DNA from 2 places in the Brevibacillus sp. genome. Region 2 is predicted to be linked to the other one. Evidence: riboswitches for the same ligand, from Rfam matches in the RefSeq annotation. Region 2 holds a riboswitch; the other holds the start of a gene.
The links. Region 2 has a riboswitch for cobalamin ahead of nrdI (class Ib ribonucleoside-diphosphate reductase assembly flavoprotein NrdI). Riboswitches for the same ligand answer to the same signal wherever they lie in the genome.
Positions count from the first base shown of each region.

Region 1 (6,644 bases), on a different contig from region 2:
TCATCAGCAAATCCGTAACGATGACCGGAAGCCGCAGCTTGCGCAACACCTGCAAAATCTCGGCAAACGGCACCGTAAACAAAATAAAGGAAAAGCAGGCAAGGCTGGCCATCGTTCGCCAAAACAGCACCCACACCTTGCTGATGGCGCTCGCTGGAACGTAAATCAAATAAGGGCCGACATGCCACGCCACTGCCATCTGAGTCACAGGAGCTGTCTCCGCCCTTGTCGCTTCCAACAGAAGTGCAGGCAAACCCAAAACAAAGAACGAGAGAGACAAAAGAAGAAATCCGAAATAGAAACGGACGGGAATACGGGCATATCCGATCACCCATACTCCCATCCAAATGCAAATCGCCATTTGCAACCACTCATGTCCTGTCAAAACGAGCAAAATCAACGCGCTCGCAAACAGAAGCTTGTGTTCCGGCGGCAAAAATCTCAGACGGTTTTGATACGAAAGAGAGTCAAGCTGCTGCCAGTTCATTTTTTGTTTTTATCCAGCCGACCTTTGTACAAGCCCATCGCATAGCCGACAATGCCCGCTCCCAATGCCGCTTGCACGGCAAACAGCAAGCTCTCCGTCTCGCCTCCTGGCGGTTCAAGCAGCGGCTGGAACCACGGCTCGTACGCAGGGGCAATCTCCTTGATCGCTTCCTCTGCCGCTCCGTCCGCTCCGCCGAACTCCGAGTCCTGCACCAAAAGCAACGGCACGATCGCAAGCACGACGACACCCAGGAGCAGCAGCCAGTTCATTCCTTTTTTCACAGCGATTCCTCCCGTTTCAGCAAGCGCAGCTCCGCCAGCTCTTTTGCATTGTAAGATTGAAGCCAGTTCCAGACGAGCACGGTCAGAAGCCCCTCGCTGATCGCCAACGTAATTTGTGTGATGGCAAAAATGCCAGCGAACTTGGCGAAAGAAGCCAATACCCCGCCAGACTCAGCCGGAAAAGCCAGCGCCAACTGAACAGATGTCACTACATAAGTCGCCAGGTCAGCAAGAGCTGCCGCAGCGAAGACAGCCAAACGTTGTCCTCCGTTGGCACGGACAATCAGGCGGTACACCCCGTAAGCCACCATCGGCCCGACAACCGCCATCGAAACGGCGTTGGCGCCAAGCGTGGTCAATCCGCCATGCGCCAACAGCAAGGCTTGGAACAACAGCACCAGACTGCCCAGCACAGACATCACCCACGGGCCGAACATGATCGCCCCAAGTCCTGTTCCGGTAGGATGGGAGCTGCTTCCCGTCACCGAAGGAATTTTCAAAGCAGACAGCACGAAAGCAAAGGCACCTGATACGCCAATAAGCAGCTTCATTTGCGGGTGTTCTTTGACGATTTTGTTTAACGAACGAATGCCAAGAATGAAGAACGGAATAAATACTACCCACCAGAACAACGCCCACGACAGCGGCAAATACCCTTCCATAATGTGCATCGCGTAAGAAGTTTGCGGTTCATTTACGAGAAAATAAAGAACAAAGCCCGCAATCAATAAACAGGTCGAGACAAAGCGTGATCGATTCAAGGCAACTTCTCCTCCTTTGCTGTTCTTTTTACCGTTTTTTCCAATCAAAAAAGCCCCATCCGATAGCAGACGAGGTATGCGCACAAAACAATAGACATGAACTTCTGTCCAATTGCTCCGTATTCACCGCTCCTTTCCGCGAAGGTCTCCAGGGTGTGGCAAGTAGGTAGGTCTCCTGGCTTTCAGATCGATGCGCTCTTTGTCCTTCCCCATATGAATATGAGTGGAACTTCATCAAAGAGAACTCCCTGATTACAGTGGCGGGACCGCTCGGGACTTTCACCCGATTCCCTGTTACCCTTCGTGCTTATGCACACAAAGGCACCTATTGCCGACAATATCCAATTGTTTGACAGTTCTTGCTTGTCCTACATTATTATACTCAATCGCCCAATCCAGCGTAAAGCTTATTATCAAAAGGCTCCTGCAACCGATGACCTTTTGGCGAATGTCATTGACTGCACGAGCCTTGTTTTTGGTTCTACGTTTTTGATTCTACGCTTTCGCGTCCACGCCAACCGCTTCGCTGATGTGGGAAAAGCCGTCCCGCTGCATCAGCTTGAGCAATTGCTTGTTGATCTGCTTCGAAATGCCAGGCCCTTGATAAATCATGCCAGTATAAACCTGAACCAGGCTGGCGCCCGCGCGTATTTTCTGATAGGCGTCTTCTCCGGTAAAAATGCCTCCGACACCGATAATCGGCACTTTGCCTCCGACTTCCTGATAAATCTCTTTCACCCACGCTGTCGATCGCTCTGTCAGCGGCTTTCCGCTCAAACCGCCCGCTTCCTCGGCGTACCGATGCCCTTGAACAGCTTCCCGCGACAGTGTCGTATTGGTGGCAATAATCCCGGAAATGCCTTCCGCCACAGCCCCTTGCACGACATCGCGCATATGCTCGTCAGACATGTCTGGAGCTACTTTGAGCAAAATCGGTTTTTTCTGAATGCCGCGCGCTTCCAGCTCAGCCGCTTTCTCGCGTATCGCCCGCACCAGCTGGCGCATGCTTTCTGTCTCCTGCAAGTCGCGCAAATTCGGCGTGTTCGGCGAGCTGATGTTAATGACGAAATAATGGCCGTACGCATAGAGCATGTCCAGACACTTGATATAGTCAGAAGCCGCTTCCTCATTAGGAGTGACTTTGTTTTTGCCAATATTGATCCCGATCGGAACATCGGAATAAGCGTAATCTACCAGATGCTGCGAAGCCAAATACGCACCGTGGTTGTTGAAGCCCATTCGGTTGATCACTGCTTCGTGTTCAGGCAAACGGAACAAGCGGGGCCTCGGATTGCCAGGCTGTCCCTGCGGCGTCAAAGTCCCGATTTCCACAAAGCCGAACCCGAGCGCACCGAGCGCATGATATACTTCGGCATTTTTGTCAAAACCGGCGGCGAGTCCTACCGGATTGGGAAAAGTCATTCCCCACAGCTTTGTCGCCAGACGCTCGTCCTTCAACTGGAACATCATTCTGAGCAAGCTTTTTCCCGGAGCAGAATCTTCCATCAGCTTCAAGGCACCAACCGTTTTTTCATGAATCTCTTCCGTATCCATCTGGAACAGATATTTTCTTATGAGCTTATACATCCCGGCTGCACTCCTTACTCCATTTTTACCTCATTGTAGAATACCACACTTTGTTTCTCGTGGGCTAACCTTTATACGCGATACATATTTCCAGTCGAGCAGACAAACTATAACAAAACCAGCGATTTAAAAGGGGACGTATGTTTCATGAAAGCAGACGGAAAAATCGGGATTGGCCAAGCGATCATGGTCATGATGCTCTCAATCGGAATAACCAACCATGTTACCCTTATTCCTCTGCTGCTCAGCAAAGCTGGGCGCGATGCCTGGCTGAGCGTCATTATTGGCGCCATCCCCTTTGCCGTTTGGGCATACGCCCTGTTTTTCATCAATAGACGGATCAGACAGATGTCGCTGTCCCAGTGGCTTCTTTTGCGATCAGGAAAAACCGTCCGGCATCTACTCCTCGCCCCGATCATCCTTTGCCTGTACTTGATGGCCCTCGTCAATTTAATCGATACGCAAACATGGACTACCGTCAACTATTTGCCGCAGACACCGGAATGGGTGACAGCGCTTGCCCTGATCATTTTGTGCGTGTTCGCCTCTTACGGCGGCATAGCTTCTGTCGGCATTACTTCCGGCATCCTGCTGCCTGCCGTTTCGTTATTGGGCATGTTCGTCGCGTTTGGCAACATTCCCAAAAAAGATTATACCCAGCTTTTGCCGCTGTTCCAGAACGGGCTTATGCCCACCCTGCACGCCATGGTGTTTGTAGGAGGAGGATTTACCGAGCTGTTCCTGTTGCTTTTGCTGCAACACCACATTCGCAAACCGCTTCGCGCCGTCCACTATATCATCATGATCGCGATCGTCCTGGTACTGACCCTCAGTCCGCTTACAGGAGCCATCGCCGAGTTCGGGCCTGTGGAATCGACGCGCCAGCGGTTTCCCGCCTTTGAGCAATGGCGGCTTTTGACGATCGGCAAAGACATCGAGAACATGGAGTTTTTCTCGATTTTCCAGTGGCTGTCCGGGTCGTTTATCCGCATTACGCTTTGCTTGCTGCTGCTCGGGGAGCTGCTCGTCCTGCGCACGAAAAAGCAAAGAAAATACGTCATGTTCGTCCTTGGCGCCAGCATGATCGCCCTGACCAGTCTTCCTTACAGCGACATGCAATTCGTGACGTTTCTCTCGAAGATTTACTATCCTTTTTACTTGCTGGTTATGGTAGTCGTCACACTCATCTTGTTCCTGCTGTCGCTGCGAAAACCAACCAGATTGGAGGATGTGAGCCATGACCCTTGAAGAGGAGCTGCGTGATAGATTTGCGCATTGTGCTGATGTCGTCTTCCTGCGGGCTGTCACCCCGAACGATCAGTCTGTGCTCATGCTGTACTGCGAAGGTTTGGCGGACGTACGGCATTTGCAGGAGACGGCTTTGCCTCAATTGGAGCACTGCGTAAATTCTGGCGATCTGCGCTCGCTTCCGCTCGTCCCTTTGTTCACCAATCCGGAGCTGTGGACTGAACGGCTCTTCGCGGGAGACTTGCTGATTTTTTTGGGGGATTCGCCGCCTTTTTCCTGGGACATTTCCAATCGGCCGCAACGGGGTACAGAAGAAGCCAACACGGAAATTTCCATCAAAGGCCCGCGAGACGGCTTCGTGGAGGATTTGTCGACCAATGTGGCCCTCATCCGCAAACGCATGCGAACGATCACACTCGCTTATGAGCCTTTTATTCTCGGCACCCGTTCCCGCAGCCGGATTGCCCTGTTGTATTTGACAGACACGGTCCCTCCCGACCTGCTTGAGATGATTCGCGATCGGCTGATTGCCTGCGAAAACAAAAAAATAATCAACAGTGCGCTGCTGGAAAAAATGCTGAGCGACAATCGCAATTCGTTGTTCCCGCTAGTCGACTATACAGGGCGTCCCGACTTTGCGATTTATTTGTTGCTGCAAGGAAAAGCGGTCATCATGGTGGACGGCTCTCCGCTCGCCCTGATCGCTCCCGTGTCGCTATTGGAGCTGATCAAGTCTCCGGAGGACGATCAGTATCCGATCACGTACGTCTGGCTGGAGCGCATGCTGCGTCTCGGCGGTTTTTGGATTGCCGCTTTTCTGCCCGGGTTCTGGATTGCCTTGTCTGCCTACAATGTCGAGCAGTTTCCGTTCCAGCTGCTCGCCACGATTACCCAAGGACGCAAAGGCTTGCCCTTTTCCGCCCCGATGGAGCTTTTCGTGATTTTGTTCATTTTTGAGTTTCTGCGGGAAGCGGGAGCACGTCTGCCGAAAAACGTCGGGCAAACGCTGGCGCTTGTCGGCGCGTTGATCATCGGAGACGCCTCCATTCGCGCCGGGTTGACTTCGCCCTCGATGCTGTTCGTAGGCTCGCTGACAGTCGTCGCTTCGTTCACTCTCGTCAACCAGGCGCTGAGCGGTGCTGTCACGGTCACCCGTTTTCTTGTCTTCCTCCTGTCGTCTACGATCGGCATGTACGGATTCGTCATCGGAATGATTGCCATCATTTACTACTTGTCCACTTTGACCTCGTTTGGCCGTCCCTACGTGTTGATGGGCTCGTCCAACGTGTTGTCCAATCTGTATCTGGTTCTGTTCCAGCCGCTGGTTTACTTTTTCCGCAAAAAGCCTGAAAAGGACGGGAACACCAAATGAAATACGCCCGCATCGCTTGCGCTTTGCTGCTGCTTGCCACAACGCTTTTGAGCGGCTGCTGGGATCAGAAATCCATTCAGGATTTGAGCTATTTGTCTGCTTTTGGCGTTGATTTTATCAACGATGAATACGTCCTCTACGCCCAGTCTGTCGACCTGTCCAGCGTCGCCAAACAGGAAACGGGAAGCCAACCGGAATCGCCTCCCGCTGCTATTTCAATCGGGAGAGGAAAGACGCTGATGTCCGCTTTTGACAACCTGCAAAAAAACTCGCAAGTGCCGCTGTTCCTCGGATTCGTCTCGTCTCTCGTATTTCACGAGCGCATCCTGCAAAAAGGCATAATCACGACGCATGACATCTTGAACCGCTACGGTTTGATCCGCTATACAAAATGGGTGTTCGCGACGAGGGAGCCGGTCGACAAAATTCTTGGCAATCACGCCCTGACTGGCTTCTCTCCGCTGACGTCCCTGTTGCATCAGCCAAAAGACGTGTATCAGCAGCGCTCCTTTATCGAGCCGACCCAGTTTTACCGCTTCATCAGCAACTTTTGGGACCCTTCGAATACCGTGCTGCTGCCCAATGTCACCATCTACACCCACTCGTGGAAGGAGAACAATCACTACACCTCGCGCCTGTCCATCGACGGGGTGCACGCGCTGCATCGCGGCAATTGGAAAGGCTATTTTCCCAGCCGCGATCTGATGGGCTTGCGCTGGATGAACAAAGACACCGAGTTTGCCGGACTGATCATCCGCGAAAACAACACGCCCAAAGCGACAATCCGCATCAAGCACGTAGGACTGCAAATCGTCCCGCTCACCACCGGGCCGATTCCCCGTTATAAATTGAAGGTGCATCTGCTAGGCTTTGTTCGCGAGCTAATGAGCCCAGTCAGTCCTGCGCAC
Region 1 covers NZ_DOTK01000045.1:188,601-195,244, forward strand. Annotated here, with positions in the region: gene cbiQ (cobalt ECF transporter T component CbiQ) at 1-487, opposite strand, end outside; gene DEP07_RS14235 (energy-coupling factor ABC transporter substrate-binding protein) at 484-768, opposite strand; gene DEP07_RS14240 (energy-coupling factor ABC transporter permease) at 765-1,529, opposite strand; cobalamin riboswitch at 1,678-1,873, opposite strand; gene DEP07_RS14245 (quinone-dependent dihydroorotate dehydrogenase) at 2,025-3,116, opposite strand; gene DEP07_RS14250 (GerAB/ArcD/ProY family transporter) at 3,264-4,364, shown strand; gene DEP07_RS14255 (spore germination protein) at 4,354-5,736, shown strand; gene DEP07_RS14260 (Ger(x)C family spore germination protein) at 5,733-6,644, shown strand, end outside.
Region 1: another riboswitch for cobalamin. It lies ahead of DEP07_RS14240 (energy-coupling factor ABC transporter permease); the one in region 2 lies ahead of nrdI (class Ib ribonucleoside-diphosphate reductase assembly flavoprotein NrdI).

Region 2 (6,644 bases):
ATCGCCTATCAAATCGGGATGCACCCAAACGAGATGGCCAAGCTGGTTTACGAGGGAGAAATTACGGGTGAAGTGCCTAACCGCAATCCGCAAGCGAAGGATGCGTGGGTGGATTTGCATTCATTGAAAAACTTCATTGAATGGAAGTTCGATCAAGGGGCATTTGACCGGATGTTTTTCGATAAAGCCATGCGGCATGTCAACAAAGCGATGGGAAACAAATAAAGCGCAAGCGAAAAAGGAGACATACTTTCGATGCAGGAATCGATCATTTATTGCATGGTGCCAAAAGCTTACTGGGAACAGTGGGAAGAGAAGGAGCATTACCTGCCCCGAGACTACGAGCAGGAAGGTTTTATTCATGCCACAAAAGGCGACGAGCTGTTGGGGAAGGTAGCGGACCGGGTATACGGCGCATTTGAAGGGGAGTTGTTCGTCCTCGTAGTCGACGAGAGCAAATCCGCTTCTCCGATCAAATACGAGCAGGCGAGCGACGGACTGCTTTATCCGCATATTTACGGTCCGCTCAATCACGATGCCATTGCCGATATTCGCCGGATGGAAAAAGTGGACGGGCATTGGCGCATCGGCGGGTCTATTCGCTAGTCGTTTATCCGGCTTATCCGTTCCAGTTGAACTGATTTAGCAAATCGCGCACTTCCTCGCGCTTGGATGCAGGCAGCTTGTCGAGTCTGCGCAGCAATAGCGCGATCCTTTTGCGCTGCTCGATTTCGGGGAACGGCTCGGCATGTCTGCTCACCCATTGGCGCTTGAGCCGCACCGGGTCTGTCTCCGCGATGATTTTTAACAGCTTTCGTTCCAGAAAATCAAGGGAAGCCATCGGTCAAACTCCTCTTCGTCCAAAATCAGATGCTACCAGTTTATCATACATACTTCTGGCGTGAACGGAGAACAATGGTACAGGTAGTGAATCTAGTTGGAACCAGAGGAGGAATTGTGATGGCAAAACCGGATGATCGCTCTGACAACGCTGCCAAGCTGCAAGAAATGGCGCGAAATACAGAGGAAAATATCAACGAGGCGAATGACTATCTGGCTGCGCACGCAGGGGAGATTTCCGCCAAGGAACGTGCGGACATCGAGGCGAAGAACGAGCGTCGTGCAGAAAGTGCAGAGGGCTTCCGTTCGGAAATCGAGGATGAGACGTCCCAGTGAGCTGAAAATCATCTCGCATCGACACCTGCCACAAGAGTTGCGGCAGGTGTTTTTGGCATGGAGCGGGGAAAAGTGCAACAAAACATGAATTGTTTTGCGAAACATGGTAATCTGTAGAAGAACAAATTGAATCAAGAGGAGAAAGACTATGAAACGACCAGAAGACACACGCGTCGTTGTCGGCATGTCCGGCGGAGTCGACTCCTCCGTGACGGCTTACCTGCTCAAGCAACAGGGATATGACGTCATCGGCATCTTCATGAAAAACTGGGATGATACCGATGAATTCGGCCACTGCACGGCGGAAGAAGACTTCCAGGATGTCCGGCGCGTCTGTGAACAGATCGGCATTCCATATTACACCGTCAATTTTGAAAAAGAATACATGGATAAAGTATTCCAGTATTTTTTGGATGAATATAAACGCGGGCGCACTCCGAACCCGGACGTCATGTGCAACCGCGAAATCAAGTTTGGCGAACTGCTGGCAAAAGTGATGGACCTGGGAGCCGATTACATCGCGACAGGCCACTATGCGCAGGTGAAATTCATCGACGGGGAGTACAAGCTGATCCGAGGCGCGGACAACAACAAGGACCAGACGTATTTCCTCAACGTGCTCGGCCAGGAGCAGTTGTCCAAAACGATGTTTCCCATCGGACATTTGCCAAAGCCCGAGGTGCGCAAAATTGCCGAGGAAGCAGGGCTTTACACCGCAAAGAAAAAGGACAGCACAGGGATTTGCTTCATTGGCGAACGCAACTTCCGCGAGTTTTTGCAAAACTACTTGCCAGCCAAGCCCGGCAATATCGAGACTGTCGAGGGAACCGTGATCGGGCAGCACGATGGACTGATGTACTACACGCTCGGTCAGCGCCAAGGGCTTGGAATCGGCGGCGGACACGGCACGAGCGGTCAACCGTGGTTTGTCGTGGACAAGGATCTGGAACGCAACGCACTGATTGTCGGGGAAGGCTCCGATCATCCCCGCCTGTACTCAAGCAGTCTTTTGGCGACAGACGTGAGCTGGGTTAGCGCCAACAAGCCAACCGGATCGTTTGTCTGCACCGCGAAGTTCCGTTATCGTCAGCCGGATCAGCAAGTGACGGTACACGTGCAGGAAGGCAACACCGTAGAGGTCGTTTTCGCTCAACCGCAAAAAGCCGTTACTCCTGGACAGGCCGTCGTCTTCTACGATGGCGAAGTTTGTCTCGGCGGAGGAACGATCGACAAGGTGCGTTCGATAGATAAAGAGAATTAATATACGGGGGAAGCGCTTGGTGGATGCAACGAAAAAATCCAAAGTGATTATCGTTTCGTTTTTGGCGGGAGCACTCCTCTTGGGGTTTCTCGCTTACATGGGAATGTCGGCTACGAGCAGTGAGCACATGGCGACGATCCAGGCTGTCATCAAGGAAAAAGGCGGCGTGATTGAACCGGGCGGCGTGACCGCTGTTCCTGCCGATGAAAGCCCTTTTGCCAAAAGCGGAAAAGGCAATACGATTTACCGCATTGTGTACAAAAAGGACGGGGAAAGCCTGACAGCCTGGTACCGTTCCGAAAACCATTCCTCCATCATCAAAGAGCCGGAAGAGTGGATTCTTCCGAAATGAAGAATAACCTTGACTGGGAGAGTGAGGGCATTACATGACCCAATACGCTGGACTTCGTGAGTTGGCCCAATTGATTAGCAGATTGGAGCCGCAGCTTGCAGGGGCAACCTTGAGCATTTTGGCCCATGAAAACAAAGAGCAGATCGCGTCCTTGCTTCTGGAAGGGCTGGGCAGCGGCGTTTCCGTGCAAAACAGCTCTGGCGAATACGCCAACCATTTGGCGAATTTGCGCGTGGGCGCGAACAAATATACATTCGCCCAGGACTGGCGCGAGGTGTACATCAGTGAGATCAATTACTGCGCCTGTCGGATTCCGCCGGGCGGTCACGGTCTTTTGGTACACCATACCGACTATCCCGGGGTCATTTACGACGTATCCCGCAAACTGGCTGACCACGAAATCAATATTTCCAAGCTGAACGTGTCGCGCGAGCAAAAAGGGAAGAACGCCCTGCTTGTTTGCGTCACGGATGAAGAGATTACGCCAACAGTTGTAGCGGCGATTGAAGAGCTGCCGCAGATCAACAAGGTGTTGTCCCTCCAGTAAGCCGAAAAAGAGCAGAAATGCGTGCATGACCGCTCATATGTTTCGTATGGGCGGTTTTTTGCGTGCGTGGAGCGGTTGTTGGCCGGTTTTGGGAAAAGAAAAAGCTGCCCTGGTTAGCGGGCAGCGGTTTTGGAAGCGAAGCGGATCGCGTGGCTGATCAGGACGTGCAAGACAGAGGTGTGATTTTCGTCCGGGAATTGACGGAACGTGGCTTGTATCTGACCTGTGCCGAGAGCGGACAGCCTTTTTGCCATGGCCTCAGCTTTGACGTTGACGTGGAAGCGCCCGTCGTTCTCCAGTTCCCCGATCGTCAGGAGCGCTCTGACTTTCAGCTCGTCTGTAAGCCGTTCAGGCAAGCGCCGCTCTTCTTCGAGCAGGACGCTTTCGTTCCAGTGAATGGACGGGCTGCCGGCGATATAGCATTGGTACTCGTGCGGCCGCGTCAACAGGGCGTGCAGCACCAGCAAGCCGCCGAGAGAATGACCGAAGATCGTCTGGCGGGTACGATCGATAGGAAAATCTTTTTCGATAGCAGGCTTCACCGTTTTCTCGATAAACGAAAGAAACCTTTCGGCGCCGCCCATTTCCGGCCATTCTCCGCCGCGCGGATGAGCGGGCAGCTCGTCTTGCGGAACGACATGCGTGAAGTCGTAGTAGCGGGACGGATGGAAAGGCGCTTCCGTCGGATAGCCGATGCCGACGACGATGGCTGGTTGCACGCCTGTTTTTTCAGGAGCGCGGCATTGCAGGCGAATGGCTTCGGTCATCGTGCCGAAAACCGAGTTGGCGTCCAGCAAATAGATGACAGGAAAGCCTGTTGGCGGCGGGGCTGTGTCTGGCGTGCTCACAAATAGGTGGAACGTACGATCGTTGTATGTTATTTTTCTCGTTTGGGAACGGGGAATCGCTACTGCCTCGTAAGTCGTACTGTCCATCATGGGTCACTCTCCATTCGTCCGTAGGCGTTAACTTTTATGTACACGAAACTTATTATATGGACGAAAACCAGAGATTGGCAATAGAGAAATGAGAGAGATTATCACTACGAAAATTGAACATGCCAAGCTTGACTCCTACGATATATTGAGGTAAAGTAAGTTTTACCAACTACATATTGATGCGGACAGGTGTTTACCACGCTATATTTGGTAGACTTAATAGGGAAGTCGGTGAGATTCCGACGCGGTCCCGCCACTGTGATGAGAGAGTTCCATTTGCTTGTGATCGCCACTGATTGAGCCAATCGGGAAGGCCAAATGGAGCAATGACCCCAAGCCAGGAGACCTGCCTGACTGCAAGCACTGTGTAACCTACGGAAGATAGGGAAGTGTTCGAGCGCTCCATTCGTTTGTCATGCTGAATGGATACGATGGGAATCATCATGCGCATTCGACATTTTGGCGTCGAATGCGCTTTTACTTTGGCTAAAAAGTATACAATTGCAGTAAAGGATGAGGGACATGATAATCGCTTTTGATTCAAAAACAGGAAACGTGAGACGATTCGTAAACAAAATCGATCTGCCGCGCGTGGAAATCGATCCGGAGATGGTGCTAGACGAGCCGTTCATCCTGGTGACGTACACGACAGGCTTCGGGCAGGTGCCAGAGAAGGTGGACCGTTTCCTGAAGCGAAATCATGTCTATTTGCGCGGAGTGTCTGCCAGCGGCAATCGCAACTGGGGCACCAGCTTTGCCAAAAGCGCAGATACAATCGCGATCCAGTATGGCGTTCCGGTGATTTCCAAGTTTGAATTGTCCGGTACCGGCCGTGACGTGGAACAATTTACGAGTGGGGTGGCAGCAATTGCGGCACATTGAATTGAACAACCAACTAATGCAGCGTGGAAACGACGGGTTTTACCAATTGGAAAAAGACAGAGAGGCAGTCGCCGTCTTCATGGAGGAAGTGCAGGCGAAGACCATGACCTTCAACAGTGTCAAAGAGCGGATGGACTATTTGATCCAGCATGATTTTTATGAAAATGTGTATGAGGACTACACCGTTGAACAGGTCGACGAAGTTTTCCGACTGGCGCATGACACTGGTTTTCAATTCGCGTCGTACATGGCCATCTCCAAGTTTTACAAAGACTACGCTCTGAAAACGGACGACAAGTCCACGTATTTGGAACAGTACCCGGATCGGGTAGCGATTGTTGCTCTCTCGCTCGGCCGCGGAGACTTCGAGCTTGCGAAGCGCCTGACTGTTTCCATGATGGAACAGCGTCTCCAGCCGGCTACACCGACATTCCTCAATGCAGGGAAAAGCCGCCGCGGGGAAATGGTCTCCTGCTTCTTGCTGGAAATGGACGACTCCCTGAACTCGATCAACTACGTGCTCGGAACTTGCATGCAGCTCTCGAAAATCGGCGGCGGCGTAGCGGTCAATCTGTCCAAGCTTCGCGGGCGGGGAGAGCCGATCAAAGGCGTCGAGGGCGCAGCCAAAGGCGTCATGCCTGTACTCAAGCTTTTGGAAGATGCGTTTTCCTACGCCGATCAGATGGGACAGCGCAAAGGCTCCGGGGCAGCTTATTACAACATTTTTGGTTGGGACATCAACGAGTTTCTCGATTGCAAAAAGATCAACGCTGACGAAAAATCGCGGATCAAGACATTGTCGATCGGCCTGATTGTGCCGAATGTGTTTTACAAGCTGGCAGAGGAGAACAAGCCTCTGACCGTGTTCGCTCCTTACTCGGTCTACAAGGAATACGGCGTTCATCTGGATGATCTGGATCTCGATCAGATGTACGACGAGCTGGTCGCAAACGAGCGCATCAAGAAAAAGATCGTCATGAGCGCCCGCGAGATGCTTACCAAGATCGCGATGATCCAGATGGAATCGGGCTATCCGTACATCATGAACAAGACGAATGCGAACAAAAACCACGCGCTCAAAGATATTGGAGCGGTCAAAATGTCCAACCTGTGCACGGAAATTTTCCAGTTGCAGGAGACTACCACGATCACGAATTACGGCGAGGAAGACATTATCCGCCGCGACATCAGTTGCAATCTGGCTTCCCTGAACATCGTCAACGTGATGGAGCACAAAAAAATCCGTGAATCCGTGCGCGAAGGCATCGAAGCGATTACGTCCGTCAGCGATGTAACCCGTGTGGAAAATGCGCCGGGCGTGCAAAAAGCGAACCGCGAGCTGCATTCTGTCGGATTGGGTGCGATGAACCTCAACGGCTACCTCGCGAAAAACAAAATCGCGTATGAGAGTGAAGAAGCAAAAGATTTTGCCCGCACGTTCTTCATGATGATGAACTTTTACTCGCTGGAGATGAGCGCCGAGATTGC
Region 2 covers NZ_DOTK01000060.1:18,140-24,783, forward strand. Annotated here, with positions in the region: gene DEP07_RS18370 (hypothetical protein) at 1-225, shown strand, start outside; gene DEP07_RS18375 (DUF952 domain-containing protein) at 256-606, shown strand; gene DEP07_RS18380 (hypothetical protein) at 620-841, opposite strand; gene tlp (small acid-soluble spore protein Tlp) at 961-1,176, shown strand; gene mnmA (tRNA 2-thiouridine(34) synthase MnmA) at 1,325-2,437, shown strand; gene DEP07_RS18395 (hypothetical protein) at 2,457-2,789, shown strand; gene DEP07_RS18400 (ACT domain-containing protein) at 2,824-3,336, shown strand; gene DEP07_RS18405 (alpha/beta hydrolase) at 3,450-4,271, opposite strand; cobalamin riboswitch at 4,445-4,642, shown strand; gene nrdI (class Ib ribonucleoside-diphosphate reductase assembly flavoprotein NrdI) at 4,797-5,156, shown strand; gene nrdE (class 1b ribonucleoside-diphosphate reductase subunit alpha) at 5,143-6,644, shown strand, end outside.